2 regions of the Faecalicatena orotica genome follow, and region 2 is predicted to be linked to the other one. Evidence: predicted binding sites of a transcription regulator. Region 2 holds the regulator's gene; the other holds the start of a gene.
The links. Region 2 encodes HrcA, which represses chaperone genes, less so after heat shock. Its sites were predicted from a motif close to TGTTAGCACTCNNNNNNNNNGAGTGCTAACA; they were not measured.

Region 1: htpG (molecular chaperone HtpG) is a predicted target of HrcA. The motif match lies at 5,132-5,162, and genes of this name have one in related genera.

Annotation. Positions count from the first base shown of each region.
Region 1 is NZ_CAJJZH010000006.1:76,900-86,669, reverse strand. It holds gene ABIN22_RS13685 (helix-turn-helix domain-containing protein) at 1-1,173, opposite strand, end outside; gene ABIN22_RS13680 (glycoside hydrolase family 3 C-terminal domain-containing protein) at 1,374-3,662, shown strand; gene ABIN22_RS13675 (Hsp20/alpha crystallin family protein) at 3,950-4,399, shown strand; gene ABIN22_RS13670 (GNAT family N-acetyltransferase) at 4,471-4,971, opposite strand; gene htpG (molecular chaperone HtpG) at 5,256-7,322, shown strand; gene ABIN22_RS13660 (DUF5721 family protein) at 7,438-7,926, opposite strand; gene ABIN22_RS13655 (GDSL-type esterase/lipase family protein) at 8,350-9,126, shown strand; gene ABIN22_RS13650 (DUF4358 domain-containing protein) at 9,123-9,626, shown strand; gene ABIN22_RS13645 (MBOAT family O-acyltransferase) at 9,650-9,770, shown strand, end outside.
Region 2 is NZ_CAJJZH010000003.1:488,508-498,277, forward strand. It holds gene lepA (translation elongation factor 4) at 1-72, shown strand, start outside; gene hemW (radical SAM family heme chaperone HemW) at 75-1,274, shown strand; gene hrcA (heat-inducible transcriptional repressor HrcA) at 1,479-2,528, shown strand; gene grpE (nucleotide exchange factor GrpE) at 2,556-3,263, shown strand; gene dnaK (molecular chaperone DnaK) at 3,293-5,161, shown strand; gene dnaJ (molecular chaperone DnaJ) at 5,292-6,485, shown strand; gene glgX (glycogen debranching protein GlgX) at 6,866-8,971, opposite strand; gene ABIN22_RS09060 (response regulator) at 9,011-9,634, opposite strand; gene ABIN22_RS09065 (sensor histidine kinase) at 9,634-9,770, opposite strand, start outside.

The sequences.
Region 1 (9,770 bases), on a different contig from region 2:
CTGCTTCGGTGTCAGGCCATATGTTTTCTTAAACACATTCTGGAAGTAGGCCTGACTGGAGAAACAGAGGTAATTACTGATTTCGCTCAGAGTCTTGTCGGAGTAGGAGAGTAAACTTTTCGCTTCCTCCAGTTTACAGCGCATAATGAAGCTGCTGATATCGAAGCCGAGTTCTTTCTTGAATTTCTGTGTGATGTAGGACCTGCTTTTTCCGGAAAATGCCGCAACATCATCGACTCGTATCAGTTCATTTGTATGCTGCGAGATGAATTGTACACAGTCAAAAATATCCCTCGACAGGCCCTGGGGAATCTTACTTTGGGCAACTCTCTCCGTAAAATCATAAATGACTGTGCGCTGGAGCCCAAGTACGGCCTCCACAGTCTGCATCTTTTCCCCCTCCTGGATATATATGTCACTGAGCTGGTAAGCCTGTTCGATATCCATGCCTCCTGCAATTGCTGCCCTGGTGGTAAGGGTTGTGCATGCAATCAGCAGATTTTTGGCATTTCTTAACGGGGTATCACCAATCAGGCCGGTAACCAGATTGTGCTTTGCCTCTTCTGTCATCTTCATTAAACGCCAGGTCTCACCCTCACGGACGCATTCCAGATACTGCTGTTCAAAGGAATATGTATTATGGTAGATATGCCCCTCTTTCGCCTCATACACATTAGCCGAATGCATGGCTGAGATATCCTTTGATGAAGGTATATCTGTCAGCCGGAAATGCTGTTCCGGGTCTGTTACCCGGTTGTTCAGGCAAAAGTCAAGATATGCCAGTATCTGCATAAACTGGTTGAAAGAAATCAGAGGAGTATTCGTCAGGAAGTTTGTGATAAAATCTTTGTACTGCATGGAAATTGTACACTCTTTCATAAACATCCGAACCGTGCTTTCAGTGACGGGCACACTGAAGACAGGGCCGATCACGATGAATTCGTCATGGCTTTCACGGGCCACATATCCAAAATAACTGAAGGACTGCATAATCACGTAGTCCGGGTTCTTTTCAAAATGAAGGAGTGACGGAAGCGATGAGTGCGTATCGCGCAGGCCCTCGAAAACTGTGGGATAAGAATAGAGTACATTTCCAGGGGCCCTGCACACACTAACAGGTATAAAAGTAGACGCATAAAACAGGCGGCAAAACTCTTTTAGATTCTCAATCATTTATGGATAAACTCCTTTCGGCATCTGATTAGCGTATGAATGCTGTGATGGCGATATTTTCCCTGATGAGATGATTTTATAATAAAATGATTATAATTACAATACTTCCGGGCGGCTATATGTTATTTTATATAAAGCAGCATTAGTTATGATGATAATTTTATAATCAGAAGATCATGTAAAAGAAGGGAGTCAGCAATATGGAACAACAGAAATTAAAAGAATTGATTGCACAGATGACGTTAGAGGAAAAGGCTGGGTTATGCTCCGGTGCGGATTTCTGGCATACGAAAGGAGTAGAACGCCTTGGTATTCCGTCAGCAATGGTAAGCGACGGACCTCACGGCTTGAGAAAACAGGATGATAAAGCGGACCATCTGGGAGTCAATGATAGTATTAAGGCGGTATGTTTCCCGGCAGGCTGTGCCACGGCATCCAGTTTCAACAGGGAATTGGTGGAGCAGATGGGAGAGACTCTTGGAGAAGAGTGCCAGGCAGAGGGAGTCAGTACATTACTCGGGCCGGCAATGAATATCAAGCGTTCTCCACTGTGCGGACGTAATTTTGAGTATTATTCAGAAGATCCGTTTTTATCCTCCGAGATAGCGGGGGCGTTTGTACATGGCGTGCAGAGTAAAAATGTAGGTACGAGCCCCAAGCATTTTATGGCAAATAACCAGGAGTACCACAGAATGACCAGTTCTTCCGAGATGGATGAGCGGACGATGAGAGAGATTTATCTGGCATCCTTCGAGGGGATGGTCCGCAAAGAAAAACCGTGGACCATCATGAATTCCTATAATCGTCTGAACGGGACCTACCTCTGTGAAAATAAAGAAATGCTTACAGACATTCTGAGGGAAGAGTGGGGATTTGACGGATACGTCATGACAGACTGGGGTGCTATGAATGACCGCGTAACCGCGTTAAAGGCAGGCTGTGACCTTGAGATGCCTGCTTCACACGGAATCACGGACGCACAGATCGTAGCGGCGGTACAGGACGGGACACTAGAAGGGGAAGTACTGGACCGGGCCTGTGAGAGAATCCTGAACATTGTATACAGATTTGAAGACAACAGGGATAAGGAAGCTGTTTTCCATCTGGAAGAGGACCATGAGAAAGCACGTACAGTTGAAGAAGAGTGCATCGTGCTTCTAAAGAATGAGGATTCGATCCTGCCTCTGAGTGGCAATATGAAAGCTGCATTTATCGGGAAGTATGCTGAGACACCGAGATATCAGGGCGGCGGAAGTTCCCATATTAACAGCTTTAAAGTAGAATCAGCTCTCGAGGCTGCCCGCGGACTGGAAGAGTCTGCCGGTATAGAAGTTTCCTATGCAAAGGGATTTGACGATATCAAGGATGAGACAGATGAGGCACTTTTAAAAGAAGCCGTGGAAAACGCGAAGAATGCAGATGCTGCCGTAATCTTTGCAGGACTTCCGGATAACTTTGAGTCCGAAGGATATGACAGAAAGCATATGAGGATGCCGGACTGCCAGAATCGTCTGATTGAAGCAGTTACAGAAGTTCAGCCTAATGTCATTGTTGTTCTGCACAATGGCACCCCTGTGGAAATGCCGTGGCTCAGTAAAGTGAAAGCGGTTGTAGAAGCTTATCTGGGCGGACAGGCAGTCGGAGGCGCGGTTGTCAACATCCTGTACGGCAGGACAAATCCGAGCGGCAGGCTGGCAGAGACCTTCCCGGTACGCCTGAATGATACACCGTGCTATCTGACATATGGCGGAGAGCATGATAAGTCTGCATATACGGAAGGTGTCTTTGTTGGATACCGTTATTATACATCAAAGGATATGCCGGTATTATTTCCATTCGGTTATGGGCTTTCCTATACAACATTTGAGTACAGCAATCTGGTACTTGACAAGAAAGAAATTAAGGAAAGTGAAAAGCTCTGTGTCTCTGTCGATGTGACCAATACCGGCAAGTGCGCCGGAAAAGAAGTGGTCCAGCTCTATGTATCGGCAAAAGACAGCAAGGTGATCCGCCCTGTAAGAGAACTGCGTGCATTTGATAAGATTGCACTTAACCCGGGAGAGACGAAGACAGTCCGTTTCGAACTTGATGCACGTGCTTACACATACTGGAATATGGATATCCATAACTGGCATGTGGAAAGCGGAAATTATGAAATACAGATTGGAAAGTCAGCCAGTGAGATCGTCCTGAAAGAGAATGTGAAGGTGGAATCCGGGACTGTGATACCAAAGGCGTATAACATGAACTCCACAATGGGTGAGATCCTTGCAGACCCGAAAGGTAAAGCAATTCTGGAACAGGCAATGGGGGCTTTGTCCGGCGGAATGGTGCCGGATACAATGGCTGAAGATGACGGCGGCGGAGCCATCGGCAAAGAAATGATGGAAGCCATGATGGACGGCATGCCGCTCAGACAGCTCTTGAGCTTTGTGCCGGGGATTCAGAAAGAAACATTGGAGCAGCTCATTGTGGCGCTGAATAGTTAGTTTACATATAGCCAGAACCAGCAAATTAACGGTTCTGGCTATTTATATTTTGTTAGAATTAGCACTCAGGGGTTGACAGTGCTAAAAATGCGTGTTATATTACAAGTAGAACAAAAAAGAGATAAATGTAATCTCCTTCTTGTTCTTTCTAAATAGATAACACCTCGGATTTCTCCGACAGTGCTATGTAACAAGATCAACTAATGTCATACCCAGAGATCTTTGTTTGAGACCCTGGGAAGATATGCGGCAGCATGAAAGGTTTAATAGGAAAGGAGATATGACTTATGATGATGCCTAGTATTTTTGGAGAAAATTTATTTGATGACCTGATGGATTTCCCGTTTGAGAAGGACTTCTTTGGCGGCAAGAACCCGCTGTATGGAAAGCATGCAAGGAACATGATGAAGACCGATATCCGTGAGACGGACAATGGATACGAAGTAGACATTGACCTTCCGGGATTCAAGAAAGAGGAGATTAATGCGAAACTGGAGAATGGATATCTTACCATATCCGCAGCAAAAGGACTTGACAAAGATGAGAAGGATGAGAATGGTAAATATATCCGCCGTGAACGCTACGCGGGCAGCATGAGCAGAAGCTTCTACGTTGGAGAAGAAGTAACGCAGGAGGATGTACATGCGAAGTATGAAGACGGTATTCTGCGTCTGCAGGTCCCGAAAAAGGATGCACCTGCTGTAGAGAAGAACGACTATATAGCAATTGAAGGATGATCGTAAAAGGAAATGGCGCACCGGCCCATGACAGGCCGGTGCGCCATTTTTGTAAACAAATTCTTTCCATATCAGATTACATATTCCATAATATAGTCATCCATGATATAGCCATTACCTATATTAGCCTGCTGTGTGTTGATTGTCTCGAAGCCTAAATGACGGTATACAGCCAGGCTTCCATCATTATGTTTGTTGCAGGTGAGCCATATGGAGGTTAGTCCTCTTTCCCTGCACAGTGCCTTTAAGAAGTCAAATGCCTTTGATGCCAGCCGGCGTCCGCGGCATTCTTTTTTTACATAGAGTTTGCTCAGGAACAGTTTCCCGTTCTCTGGGTGTATGCCGCAGTAACCACAGAATTCCCCGCCGTCAAAAAGCTGGTAATATTCATATCCGTCTCCCAGCTGGGATTTCAGGGCCGGTACAGACTGGAATTTGTCTACCATGTATTCTACCTGTCCGGTTCCGATGATCGGTGTAAAATGTTCATGCCAGATGATGTCTGCCAGTGCCGCTACTTCTTCAACCTGATTGTCGGTGTCTACTTTGATTGTCTGAAATGTGTCGGTCATAGTTGATACTCCTTTTATGTATAATAATTAAATAATAAGATGAAACATACTGTGTATGGATCAAATACATGCTAAAATAGCTGTAAATAAGTATAACACTTTTTACGGTGAAAGGTAAATGTCTGGGAAGTTTATAAATATTTTATATTTTTAATAATTTTATTAGCACTCACTTCAAAAGAGTGCTAATTTCTTATTGACTTTTAAAAACCAGTGTATTAGAATATCTACTAGATGACAAAGGGTCACATAAACTTGTACTATAATGAAAAGGAGTGTTATATATGGGAACAAAAAAAGGTAACTTATCCATTGACAGTGAGAATATATTTCCGATTATAAAGAAATGGGTATATTCTGACCATGATATTTTTATGCGTGAGCTTGTATCAAACGGCTGTGATGCCATCACAAAGCTGAAAAAGCTTGATATGATGGGAGAATATGAACTGCCGGATGATTACAAGGCTAAGATTCAGGTAATTGTCAATCCGGAAGAGAAGACTTTAAAGTTTATTGATAACGGTCTTGGAATGACGGCCGACGAGGTAGAAGAGTACATTACACAGATCGCGTTCTCAGGTGCAACACAGTTCTTAGAGAAATATAAAGACAAGACGACAGAAGATGATATGATCGGACACTTCGGTCTGGGATTCTATTCCTCATTCATGGTTGCTGACGAGGTTCACATCGATACTTTATCTTACCAGAAGGATGCCGCTCCGGTACACTGGGTAAGTGAAGGCGGTACCGAATATGAGATGCAGGAAGGGAATAAGACAGAAGTCGGAACTGAGATCACACTGTTCCTGAATGAGGACAGCCTCCAGTTTGCCAATGAATACAGGGCAAGAGAAGTGCTTGAGAAATACTGTTCCTTCATGCCAGTGGAGATTTTCCTGTCAAAGGCGAATGCAGAGCCTGAATATGAGACAATCGACGAAGAAGACATTCTCGATACAGATGAAGTTGTAGAACATATCACGGAGGAACCAAAAGAAGGAGAAGAGGGCGAGCCGAAGAAGAAAGCAAAGATCGTGAAACGTCCTGTTTCTTTAAGCGATATCCACCCATTGTGGGCGAAGAGTCCAAGTGAATGTACGAAAGAAGAATATATTGATTTCTACCGCAAGGTATTTATGGATTATAAAGAACCACTGTTCTGGATCCACCTGAATATGGACTATCCGTTTAACCTGAAAGGAATCCTCTATTTCCCGAAGATCAACACAGAATATGATTCCATCGAGGGAACAATCAAGCTGTACAATAACCAGGTCTTTATTGCGGACAATATCAAAGAAGTGATTCCGGAATTCCTGATGGTCTTAAAGGGCGTGATCGACTGTCCGGACCTGCCGCTGAATGTATCAAGAAGTGCGCTGCAGAATGACGGATTCGTAAATAAGGTTGCAGATTACATCTCCAAGAAGGTTGCAGACAAGCTGAACGGTATGTTCAAGACCGACAAAGAAAATTATGAAAAATACTGGGACGATATCAGTCCGTTTATCAAGTTCGGATGCCTGAAAGACGAGAAATTTGGTGAAAAGATCAAAGATTCCATCATCTTTAAGAATCTGGACCACAAGTACCTGACTCTGGAAGAGTGCATTAAGGCTAATGGCGGTCTGGAAGAGACTCCGGAAGAGGGAGAAGACACTGCAGCGGAGCCAGAGGCAGAAAATAAAGATTCCGATGCGGCAGAGAATGCTGACGAGAATGAAGCAGAAGAAAAGAAGACAAATATTTACTATGTAACAAATGAACAGCAGCAGAGCCAGTATATCAAGATGTTCAAGGAACAGGGACAGGATGCGATCCTGCTGACGCATAATATCGATTCCGCATTTATCACTTATCTGGAGCAGCGCAATCAGAATGTAAGCTTCCAGAGAATTGATGCAGAGGTGCATGATTCACTGAAAGATGAAGTGACAGAGGAAGAGAAGGAAGTATTCCAGAAAACAACAGACAGTCTGGTAGAAATTTTCCGTAAGGAATTGAACAATGATAAACTGGACGTAAAAGTTGAAAAGCTCAAAGATGATAATGTTGCGTCTATGGCAGTGCTGCCGGAACAGTCCAGACGTATGGAAGAGATGATGAAGATGTACGGCATGGGCGGAATGGATGCAGGTATGTTCGGAAGCCAGGCAACACTGATCCTGAATGCGAACCATCCGCTGGTACAGTTTGTTGTGGAGCATAAACGCAGTAAGAGTGTACCGGTAATCTGCAAACAGCTCTATGATCTGGCGATGCTGGCACATAAGCCGCTGAGTCCGGAAGAGATGACCGCATTCGTACAGCGCAGTAATGAGATTATGCTGCTGCTTACGAAGTAAAAGACTATTTATATAAAAGAAAAGCCCTGACGGGCCCGTCTGTAGACTGAAATTACGGATGGGGCCCGTCAGGGCTTTTCTTCATTTTATATAGTTCATCGTAATCATAACTGCATCAGGATAAACTTTCGAAAGGAATCTGTTTCTGTGCAAGGTATCTTTGCACCATATTGTCCCATGCGTGCTCCAGAGACTTGTCCATCGAGAAGCTTTTCAGGGAAGTTCCGGTAATACACTGGAGCATGGTTCCGTCATAGCGTATATTCATGTAAAGCCCCTGTACCTGGCCAGGTTGGAAATCTAAATTATTTTGCTCGATGAGCCTGGCTATATTTTTAGGGGACAGGCTGAATATGAATTTGAAACTTAGTGGAGTCTTTTTGCCTTTGATAAGGGAAAAACAATAGTCCCGCAGAGATTTCCAGCTGGAGTATTCAGGCAGGTCCTCTTCTTCGGGGAAGAAGGGCTTCTGGATGAAGCCGTCTATTGTAAAGGTGTTGAAGGTTACGATTTCCCCTTCTATAAATAGGAAACTGTCGAATGTTTCGGATAACAGTAAGTGGGACATAAAATCTTTTACGCTGGTAAGGTGCAGGGATATCATATATGTTAACCTCCGTAGTGTGTTCTTGAATTAAGCTCGATAAAACCTCGCTAAGTGTAAATAGTATACCGTGAACACTAGATTCGAAAGTACCTCATCAAGTGTTCAGGTATGCATTTCCACTAAGCTCGAAAATACCTCGCTAAGTGTAAATAGTATACCATGAACACTAGATTCGAAATGACCTTATCAAGTGTTCAGGCATGCATTTCCACTAAGCTCGAAAATACCTCGCTAAGTGTAAATAGTATACCATAAATACGAAACTCGTGAAATACCTCGTTAAGTTTTTATGATTTTCTTAAAATTCGGTTCCCACGGGACAGAAACGTTGACTTTTGCAAGCAAAAAAAGTATGATAAAATGTATATTTACTATGTTATAAATAATGAAGGTATTTTGCAGGAGAGGTCTTAAATACGGATGATGAAGAAAAAGAAACATAAAGTGGCTAAATACTGCTGTATAGCTGTAGGCGTTCTGATCCTTGGAATTTTGATTGCGGAAGGAATCAGCAGCCTGTCCCGCGGGAAGGTTGATACTTCGGAGGGACTCAAGATTATAAAGCAGGCTAAGAAAGCAGATGTGACTGCGATAGAGAATAAGATTGAGAAGCTGGAGGAGAAGGATAAGGCGGACAACAAGGAGAAAGACAAGGAAGATGAGGATACAGACAGAAACTATAAAGCGATATTCGCAAACGCCGTGATTATGGGAGACTCTATCTCAGAGGCATTTACAGAGTATGATATTCTGAACGCCTCAAGTGTGATTGCGAAGATCGGTGTGGAATTGGATGAGTTGGATGACCAGGTGGCTAAGGTGGAGAAGCTGAATCCGCAGGTGATTTTCCTGTCATACGGTATGAATGATATTATCGCGACAAACGGGAATACAGATGAGTTCGTGAAGCAGTATGACGCCCTGTTGAAGGAGCTGCAAAAGAAGCTCCCGGACACGAAGCTGTTTGTGAATTCGATTTTCCCGGTTCAGGATCAGGAGATAGAGAGGCAGCCGGTTTATGAAAAGCTGGCCGATTATAATGAAGTATTGCGTGAACTCTGTGACAAGAGACAAATCGCCTATATCGACAATACAGATCTGGCTTCAGATAGTGATTATGAAGAGGATGGTGTGCATTTTAAGGCAGAATTCTATCCTTACTGGCTGAACCGGATGGCGGAGGTGGCCGCATTATGATGCAGGAGAAAAATATACAGAGGCGTGGACCCGGAAAGAATATGATACTGAAATACTTCGTATTGGTGATGATCATTGCTTATATCGTCGTCCTTATGATTTATACGAGTGGCAGCACCAAGTCGTTCGATAAGATTGAACAGGCTGTTGAGTCGTCCCTTGATACGGAAAATCTCACGAAAGTGGATGTTCAGGGCCTTAAGCGTTACTACGGGCTTAACAGCGCGGACTATGACGGCGTTATGCTTTACAGTTCACAGAAAAGTATGTCGACAGAGGAAGTCCTTCTGATTAAGGTAAAGAATGACGGGCAGATGCAGCACGTAAGAGATGCGGTCCAGAAGAGAATTGAGAACAGGAAGAATGATTTTGAGGGGTATGCGCCTGAGCAGGTAAAGCTGCTTGAGCAGGCGCAGCTGTCTGTGCGGGGAAAATACCTTTTCCTGGCCATTGCTCCTAAGGCAGAAGCCTACAAGGATGCCTTTGCAAAGAGTCTTTAAATACGGGGAGAGGAAGCTAAAAGATGTTATTTAGCAGTGTTACTTTTTTATTTGTGTTTCTGCCGGTTACAATGGCATTGTATTATATCGTCCCTCAAAAGTTCAGAAACGTAATCATGCTGATTGCCAGCCTGATTTTCTACG
Region 2 (9,770 bases):
ATGCGTCAGGTAGGTAACGTGGAGATTCCGCAGAAAGCCTTCATGAGCGTACTGAAGCTGGACGATAAATAATGATGGAAAAAGAACTGGAGCTTTATCTTCATATTCCGTTCTGTGTACAGAAATGTGCATACTGCGATTTCCTTTCCGCACCGTCGGATGAAGCGCAGCGCATAAGGTACATGGATGCACTGGTAAAGGAAATCGGCGGATATAGAAAAAAATATCATGATGATTACCGGATAACGACGATCTTCATCGGCGGGGGGACCCCTTCCTTACTGGAGGAAAACCAGATCGCGGACCTCTTTCATGCCCTGCAGCAGACATTTCAGATTGAGCAGGATGCAGAGATTACAATCGAGGCGAATCCGGGAACTGTAACGGAAGAAAAGCTTGCGGCCTGGAAGTCTGTGGGGATTAACCGTCTCAGTATCGGACTCCAGTCCGTAAATGATGCGGAGTTGAAACTGCTGGGAAGAATCCACACATATGAGGAATTTCTGGAGACATACAGGACCGCAAGGGCTCAGGGATTCGAGAATATTAATATCGACCTGATCTCGGCGGTTCCGGGACAGACAGTGGGAAGCTGGAGCCATACACTGACCAGCATCGCCGGGCTGGGGCCGGAGCATATATCCGCTTACAGCCTGATTATAGAAGAAGGCACCCCTTTCTATGATTATTACGGCGAATGCCGTAAAGACGGTTCCGGGACGGCCCGGGATTGTGCATCCGCGGATATGCCGGGCCTCCCGGATGAGGATACAGAAAGAAAGATATATGAAATGACAGCAGATCTGTTAGCCGGATATGGATACAAGAGATATGAAATCTCTAATTATGCAAAAGAAGGTTTTGCATGCCGCCATAATCTGGGGTACTGGGAAAGAAAGCAGTATCTCGGAATCGGTCTGGGGGCTTCCTCCCTGATCGGGCATCAGAGGTATCACAATACAGCGGATCTGGAAACATATATATATAAGGTACAGAAAAAAGAAGAGATAAGAGAAGATATAGAGGAGTTATCTCTTTCAGATGAGATTGAAGAACATATGTTTCTCGGCCTGCGTAAGACGGAAGGTATTTCCGTACAGGGGTTTATGGAAACGTTCGGAAAAAGTATATTCGACATATATGGGAAAGAACTGGAAAAACTGAAAAGCGAGGGATTACTGGAAGTTACAGCCGATGCAGTAAGGCTGACAGAACGGGGGATTGACGTTAGCAACACTGTCTTTGTAGAATTTCTTGATCCAGTCACAGATTAGAGAGTGTTCTGCCGGCAGAAGTGCCGGCCGGATGCTCTTTTGCTTATCATTTTATATAAAATATAAAAAGTATGAAAAATATATAAAGAGTGTTGACAAAAAGAAATCAGGGTGCTATCTTAATATACGTAAGGTGTTAGCACTCAAAACTAAAGAGTGCTAATAAGCAGAGAAAACAGTACTCTGCGGTGGAAAGGAGGGCCTATGGCAGGAATCACAGAACTGAGTGAGAGAAAGATGGTTATTTTAAAAGCGATCATTCAGAACTATCTGGAGACAGGAGAGCCGGTTGGTTCAAGAACTCTTTCCAAATACACGGACTTGAATTTAAGTTCAGCTACGATCCGTAATGAGATGGCAGACCTGGAGGATCTGGGATATATTTTCCAGCCCCACACGTCCGCAGGACGTATTCCTTCTGATAAAGGATACCGCTTTTATGTGGATATGCTGATGGAAGAGAAGGAGCAGGAGATTCTGGAGCTTCGCAATGTGATGCTAGAGAAGACGGATAAGGTAGATAAAGTTCTGAAGCAGGCGGCGAAGGTTCTGGCGGCGAATACGAACTATGCAACGATGGTATCCGCACCGGTTAACAGCCGGAATAAGCTGAAGTTCATCCAGCTTTCACAGGTGGATGAGGAACAGATTGTAGCTGTGATCGTGATGAACGGGAATGTCATCAAGAATAAGATCATCGAAGTCGGTGAAACCTTAAGTAATGAACATTTGTTTAAGCTGAATATGCTGCTGAACACGACATTGAATGGAATGTCTATAGAAGAGATCAACCTGGGGCTGATCGCAAAGCTGAAAGAGCAGGCAGGTATTCACAGCCAGGTCATCAGCGATGTTCTGGATGCGGTAGCGGAAGTCATACATGTGGACGAAGATATGGAGATCTACACGAGCGGGGCTACCAACATTTTTAAGTATCCGGAACTGAGTGATAAAGAGAGTGCACAGGAGATTATCAGTGCATTTGAAGAAAAGCAGCAGCTGGCGGAACTTGTTACAGAGACCCTTGCCAGTGAAGACAGTCATGGAATTCAGGTATACATCGGAGATGAAGCACCGGTGAAGACCATGAAGGACTGCAGTGTTGTGACAGCGACCTACGAATTGGGCGAGGGCATGAAGGGTACGATCGGTATCATCGGTCCAAAACGTATGGATTATGAACATGTCATGAAGACGCTGAAGACTCTGCAGAACGAGTTGGATGCAATTTATTACAAAGATCCAAAAGAATAGGAAGGTGAATAGCTGGTGGAAGAAAATATGAGCAAAGAAGATATGATAAAAGAAGCGGTGGAAGAGGCGAAAGCAAAGGCCGCGAAAGAGGCTGAGGAACAGGCAGCCCGGACGGACGAACAGTCTGAGGCCGAAGAACAGACAGAAGAGGCCGAAGAAATGGAAGACGCTTCAGAGGATGACGAAGCAGATGCATCAGAGGACGCAGAAGAACCTGCGGCTGAGGAAGAAGCAGCGGATGATGATAAAGAAAAATCCGGCAAAGAAAAGAAACTGTTTGGCAGAAAGAATAAGAAAGATAAAAAAGACGAGAAGATTGAAGAGCTGACTGACCGGCTCACTCGTCAGATGGCTGAGTTTGATAACTTCCGCAAACGTACAGAAAAGGAGAAATCCCAGATGTATGAGATAGGTGCGAAAGATATCATAGAAAAGATTCTTCCGGTCGTTGATAATTTTGAACGCGGCCTGGCAGCTGTGCCAGAGGAAGACAAGGCCAATCCTTTTGCGGAAGGAATGGAGAAGATTTATAAACAGCTGATGACTACACTGGAAGAGATTGGTGTAAAGCCGATCGAGGCGGTCGGAAATGAGTTCAACCCGGATTACCACAACGCTGTGATGCATGTTGAGGATGAAGAATTCGGAGAGAACACGGTGGCCGAAGAATTCCAGAAGGGCTACACATACCGTGAAAGTGTAGTGAGACATAGTATGGTAAAAGTTGCAAATTAATTTAATGAATAATTCAGGAGGATTTGATTATGGGCAAAATAATTGGTATTGACTTAGGTACAACAAACAGCTGTGTAGCTGTTATGGAAGGTGGACAGCCAACCGTTATCGCTAATACAGAAGGAGCAAGGACAACACCGTCAGTAGTAGCATTTACAAAGACGGGAGAACGTCTGGTAGGTGAGCCTGCAAAACGTCAGGCAGTTACAAATGCAGACAAGACAATCTCTTCTATTAAAAGAGAGATGGGTACAGATTATAAAGTAACGATTGATGACAAGAAGTATTCTCCGCAGGAGATTTCCGCTATGATCCTTCAGAAATTAAAAGCAGATGCAGAAGGATATCTGGGAGAGAAAGTAACAGAGGCAGTAATCACTGTTCCTGCATATTTCAACGATGCACAGCGTCAGGCTACAAAAGATGCAGGTAAGATTGCAGGTCTGGATGTAAAACGAATCATCAACGAGCCTACAGCAGCAGCTCTGGCATATGGTCTGGACAACGAAAAAGAGCAGAAGATCATGGTATATGACCTCGGAGGCGGTACATTCGACGTATCTATTATCGAGATCGGTGACGGAGTCATCGAAGTATTATCCACAGCCGGAAACAACAGACTTGGTGGAGATGACTTTGACCAGAAGATTACAGACTACATGCTTGCAGATTTCAAGGCAAAAGAGGGTGTTGACCTGTCAGGTGACAAGATGGCTCTCCAGAGACTGAAAGAAGCAGCTGAGAAAGCAAAGAAAGAGCTTTCATCCGCAACAACAACAAACATCAACCTTCCGTTCATCACAGCAACAGCTGAGGGACCGAAGCATTTCGATATGAACCTGACAAGAGCAAAATTTGATGAGTTAACTCATGATCTTGTTGAGAAGACAGCAGAACCTGTAAGACGTGCGCTTTCTGATGCAGGAATCGCAGCATCCGAACTCGGCCAGGTATTGTTGGTAGGTGGATCCACACGTATTCCTGCAGTTCAGGAAGAAGTAAAACGCCTGACAGGAAAAGAACCTAGTAAATCCCTTAACCCGGACGAATGTGTTGCACTCGGTGCTTCCGTTCAGGGCGGTAAGTTAGCAGGAGATGCTGGCGCAGGCGATATCCTTCTTCTGGACGTTACTCCACTGTCACTGTCTATTGAGACAATGGGCGGAGTTGCTACAAGACTGATTGAGAGAAATACAACAATCCCGACAAAGAAGAGCCAGATCTTCTCTACAGCAGCAGACAACCAGACAGCTGTAGACATCAATGTTGTACAGGGTGAGAGACAGTTTGCAAGGGACAACAAATCACTCGGCCAGTTCAGACTGGATGGAATTCCTCCGGCTCCACGCGGAATCCCGCAGATCGAAGTTACATTCGATATTGATGCAAACGGTATTGTTAATGTTTCTGCAAAAGACCTTGGAACAGGCAAAGAGCAGCACATCACGATTACAGCAGGTTCCAACATGTCTGACAGCGATATCGACAAGGCTGTAAAAGAAGCGGCTGAATTCGAAGCTCAGGATAAGAAGCGTAAAGAAGCAATTGATACAAGAAACGAAGCAGATGCTATGGTATTCCAGACAGAGAAGGCAATCAAAGAGGTTGGTGACAAGCTGGATGCAACAGATAAAGCTGCAGTGGAGGCAGACTGCCAGGCATTGAAAGATATCCTTGCAAAATCCAGTCCGGAAGATGCTACAGAGGCTCAGGTTGCAGAGATTAAGGCAGCGAAAGAGAAACTGATGGAAAGCGCCCAGAAGCTGTTCACAAAGATGTATGAGCAGGCTGGTGCGGCAGGAGCAGGCCCACAGCCGGGACCGGCACCGGAAGCAGGTCCGGCACCGGAAGGTTTCACAGGAGATGACGTAGTAGACGGAGATTACAAAGAAGTCTAAATGTCCGCTGGAATAGGCCTGTAACAGACAGGTTTATTCTTGAAAAAGGGTTCTACGAAGCTGCAAGAAGCGGCTTCGTAGAATTTCTTTGTACAAAATCATAATCAGACAGATGAAAGGGTAGAGTGTTATGGCAGAGTCAAAAAGAGATTATTACGAGGTGCTTGGCATAGGCAGGGATGCTGATGATGCAGCAATCAAAAAAGCATACCGTGTTTTAGCAAAAAAGTACCATCCGGACATGAATCCGGGAGATGCCGAAGCCGAGAAGAAGTTCAAAGAGGCATCTGAAGCGTATGCAGTGCTCAGCGACCCTGAAAAACGCCGCCAGTATGACCAGTTTGGACACGCAGCATTTGAAGGCGGGGCCGGCGGAGCTGGAGGCTTCGGTGGTTTTGACTTCAGCGGTGCTGATTTCAGCGATATATTTGGAGATATCTTCGGGGATTTATTCGGCGGAGGCGGAAGAAGAGGCGGCCGTGGAAATAATGGCCCGATGAAGGGTGCGAATATACGCAAAAGTATAAGAATCACATTTGAGGAAGCAGTTTTCGGATGTGAAAAAGAATTAGAGGTCATTTTAAAAGACCCATGTACAGCATGTAACGGAACAGGCGCAAAGCCGGGCACATCCCCGGAGACCTGTCCGAAGTGCGGAGGTAAGGGACAGGTAGTTTATACATCACAGTCCTTCTTCGGAACTGTACAGAATGTTCAGACTTGTCCGAACTGCGGTGGTTCAGGAAAAGTGATTAAAGAGAAATGTTCTTCCTGTTCAGGTACCGGATATACATCCAGCAAGAAAAGAATCCAGGTTTCCATTCCGGCAGGCATCGACAACGGACAGAGTGTCAGAATCCGTGAAAAAGGCGAGCCGGGAACAAACGGCGGCCCGAGGGGCGACCTGCTCGTGGAAGTAAACGTATCGAGACACCCGATCTTCCAGAGACAGGATATGCATATCTTCTCAACCGTGCCGATCAGCTTTGCACAGGCGGCACTGGGCGGGGATGTAAAGATCCCGACTGTGGACGGAGATGTGATCTATACCGTAAAGGCAGGAACAAAAACAGATACAAAAGTGCGCCTGAAAGGAAAAGGTGTGCCTTCCCTGAGAAACGCTCAGGTACGTGGAGACCATTATGTAACACTGGTCATCCAGACACCGGAGAAGTTAAGCCCGGAAGCAAAAGAGGCGCTGCGTGAATTCGACAGGCTGTCAGGAAATTCACTGAATCTTGACACAGGCGAGAGCAGCGGGAAATCCGGAAAAGGGAAGAAAAAAGGGTTTATGGATAAAATGAAAGAAGCATTCGATGAGTAGGAAGTGAAACTTCGATTGGCTGAATGGGGACGCTGGGACGGGGGAAAGTATGCAGCCTATTCACGGCTAGGTCGTTTCAGAATCCAGTCCACTCAACGAAGAAGTTCTAATAGAAAAAGAGATGCTCAGAAGGGCACAGCAGGCATGCAGCGGAAAAATAGATATTTTTCCGCCTTAGGCCGGCTTGAAAATTGATTTTGGAGAATCAATTTTCATCCCTTCTGAGCATCTCTTTTTCAATAAGAACTTCTATTCGCTCGTTAAAAGGATTCTGAAACGACCTAGCCGTGAGCAGGCTGCATACTTTCCCCCGCCCCAGCTGTTTAGCTCAATCGGAAGTTGCACACCAGTTACTGGAGAATATTTTACCCCCTCTTCTTTTACTGTACCGTAAAGATGATGACGGAGCGGCCGCCGAGCAGTACGGTGTTTTTTATTTCGGGCATGTTTTCGTCCGGAAAGGTTAAGTGGGCAGAGTCGCCGGTGTTTACTGCGATGTGCCAGGATTTTCCGGCCGGGAGGCTGGGGAGTGTGAGTTCGAGTGTCCTCCAGTAAGGATTGACGGCAAGGTAAACGATGTCTTCTGTTTGTTTTTCCGGATCATATCCGGCATACATGATGCAGATGGTCCGTGACTCTGGTGTGTAGTCGGGGAGCCACGGGGTCAGGCCGTGAATGCTGGTGCATGGGAACCCGCCCGGGGCCGGCTTAAGGTCTTTGCGGATTACGGTGTGTTTTTGACGGAAGGCAATCATGTACCGGAAGAAATCAAAGAGGTCCCGGTTTGTTTCTAACAGGGTCCAGTCCAGCCAGGAGATTTCGTTGTCCTGACAGTAAGGATTGTTATTGCCGAAGCGTGTATCCCCGAATTCATCGCCAGAGAGGAACATGGGGGTTCCACGGCTTGTCATGAGGACGGCACAGGCGTTCATCATCATACGCTTTCTTAGTTTCAGGACCTCGGGGTTGTCGGTTTCTCCTTCTACACCACAGTTCCAGCTGTTGTTGTCATTGGAGCCGTCCGTGTTGTTCCAGCCATTGGCTTCATTATGTTTTTCATTATAAGAATACAAATCATTGAGAGTAAAACCGTCGTGGCATGTCAGGAAATTGACGGAGGCGCTTAACCCCCTTGATGCCGGATCATACAGGTCAGGGGAACCTAAGATACGCTGGGCTGCGGTTTCGGCTAGGCCGGCGTCACCTTTTAAGAACCTTCTCATGTCGTCCCGGTATTTTCCGTTCCATTCTGCCCAGCGGCGCCAGGAGGGGAAAGAACCGACCTGATAGAGGCCCCCCGCATCCCATGCTTCCGCAATCAGTTTTACCGTGCCGAGGATCGGGTCAAACGCCAGACTTCTTAAAAGCGGCGGCTGGTTCATCGGGGAACCGTCCTCGTTTCTTCCGAGTATGGAGGCGAGGTCAAAACGAAACCCGTCCACGCGGTAATCGGTAACCCAGTAGCGCAGGCAGTCCAGAATGAGCTGCTGGACAACCGGGTGGTTGCAGTTCAGTGTGTTGCCGCAGCCACTGAAATTGTAATAATATCCGTCGGGGGTGAGCATATAGTAAATATTATTGTCAAATCCTTTGAAGCAAAAACTGGGGCCGTATTCATTTCCCTCGGCAGTGTGATTGAATACAACGTCCAGTATGACGTCAATGCCGTTGTCATGGAGGGCCTTGATCAGCTGCTTTAACTCACGGCCTTCCTGATTGTACTCAATAGAAGAGGCATAACTGGTATTGGGGGCAAAGAAACAGACGGAGTTATACCCCCAGTAGTCCAGAAGCTGGTTGTTGTCGATCAGACGGGCATCTCTCATTTCATCGAATTCGAAGACGGGCATCAGTTCGACCGCATTGATCCCCAGATCCTTCAGATACGGAATCTTATCGCGTAGTCCCTGAAAGGTTCCCGGACAGCAGACATCGGAGGAGGAATCCCGTGTAAAACCACGCACATGGGCTTCATAGATGACGAGGTCCTCCATCGGAATCTGAGGCTGTTTTTCCAGCCCCCAGTCAAAATTATTTCTCACGACGCGGGCACGGTAGCCATGCTCACAGCAGTTCGTGACACCCCAGCGGCTCTGCCCTGTGACGGCCCTTGCATAAGGGTCAAGAAGAATCTTTGTCTTGTCAAAACGCAGTCCTTTTTTTTCGTCATATGGGCCGTCCAGACGGAAGGCGTACTCAAATTCTTCGATATCCAGACCAAACACGATCATAGAATAAACGAATCCGATCCTGTAGTTATCAGGAAACCTGAGGGCCGCAAAAGGTTCCTCTGCCATGCGGTGGAAGAGGAGCAGTTCGCAGGAAGAAGCGCCGTGGGACTGGATAGTGAAACTGACTCCGCCGGGGATGATAGTGGCCCCGAAGGAGTGGAAGAAGCCGGGGCGGACCTGAAAGCCGTCTATCGTATCCAGAGGCTTGAGCTGGTCATTAGGGACGAGGGTGATATCGGATGTATGTACAGCCATAATAGATTCTCTCCTTTTCGTTTGAGCGGTGTTGACGGGTTATGCTTTGTGCTGGTAATAGAATACGGCAACCTGGGTTCTGTCACGCAGTTCCAGTTTATCAAGTATGGAACTCAAATAGTTTCTGACTGTTCCTTCACTTAAATACAGGCGGGAAGCGATTTCTTTGTTACTCAGTCCTTCTGCGATCAGCTCAATGATCTCCAGTTCCCTGTCATGGATGTCAAAATCTTCGTAGTGAAAGGATGGCGTCTGCTGGAGCAGGGATGGGATTTTGGAGACAATTTCATTGCCGAATACCGTCTGGCCTGAGAAAACAGCGCGGATTGCAGGGACGATATTCTGATAATCCTGTTTCAGAAGGTAGCCCTTTGCTCCCAGTTTTAATGACTTGATAATATATTCGTCATCAGAAAAGGTGGTAAGCAGGAGAATACGCGCATCCGGGAATTCTTTCAGTATCTCTGCCGAGGCATCCAGCCCGCTCATTTCTTTCATACGGATATCCATAAGCAGGACATCCGGCCTGTGCTCCCGGTACAGGGACACGGCGTCTGTCCCGTCATGCCCGCATGCAGGGACATGAAAATCCTTTTCTGCTTCCAGAATCGTCTTTAAGGCGCCTGCAACAAGGCAGTCATCATCTATTATTAATATATTCATTATGAAATCTCCTTTGGTATAGTAATAAATATTTTAAACCCTTTGTCATTTCTAATCTGTATATTGCCTTTCAGGGTATGAATCCGTTCTTTCATATTGATCAGGCCGATCCCCTCATCCGAAATGGGTCCGGCTG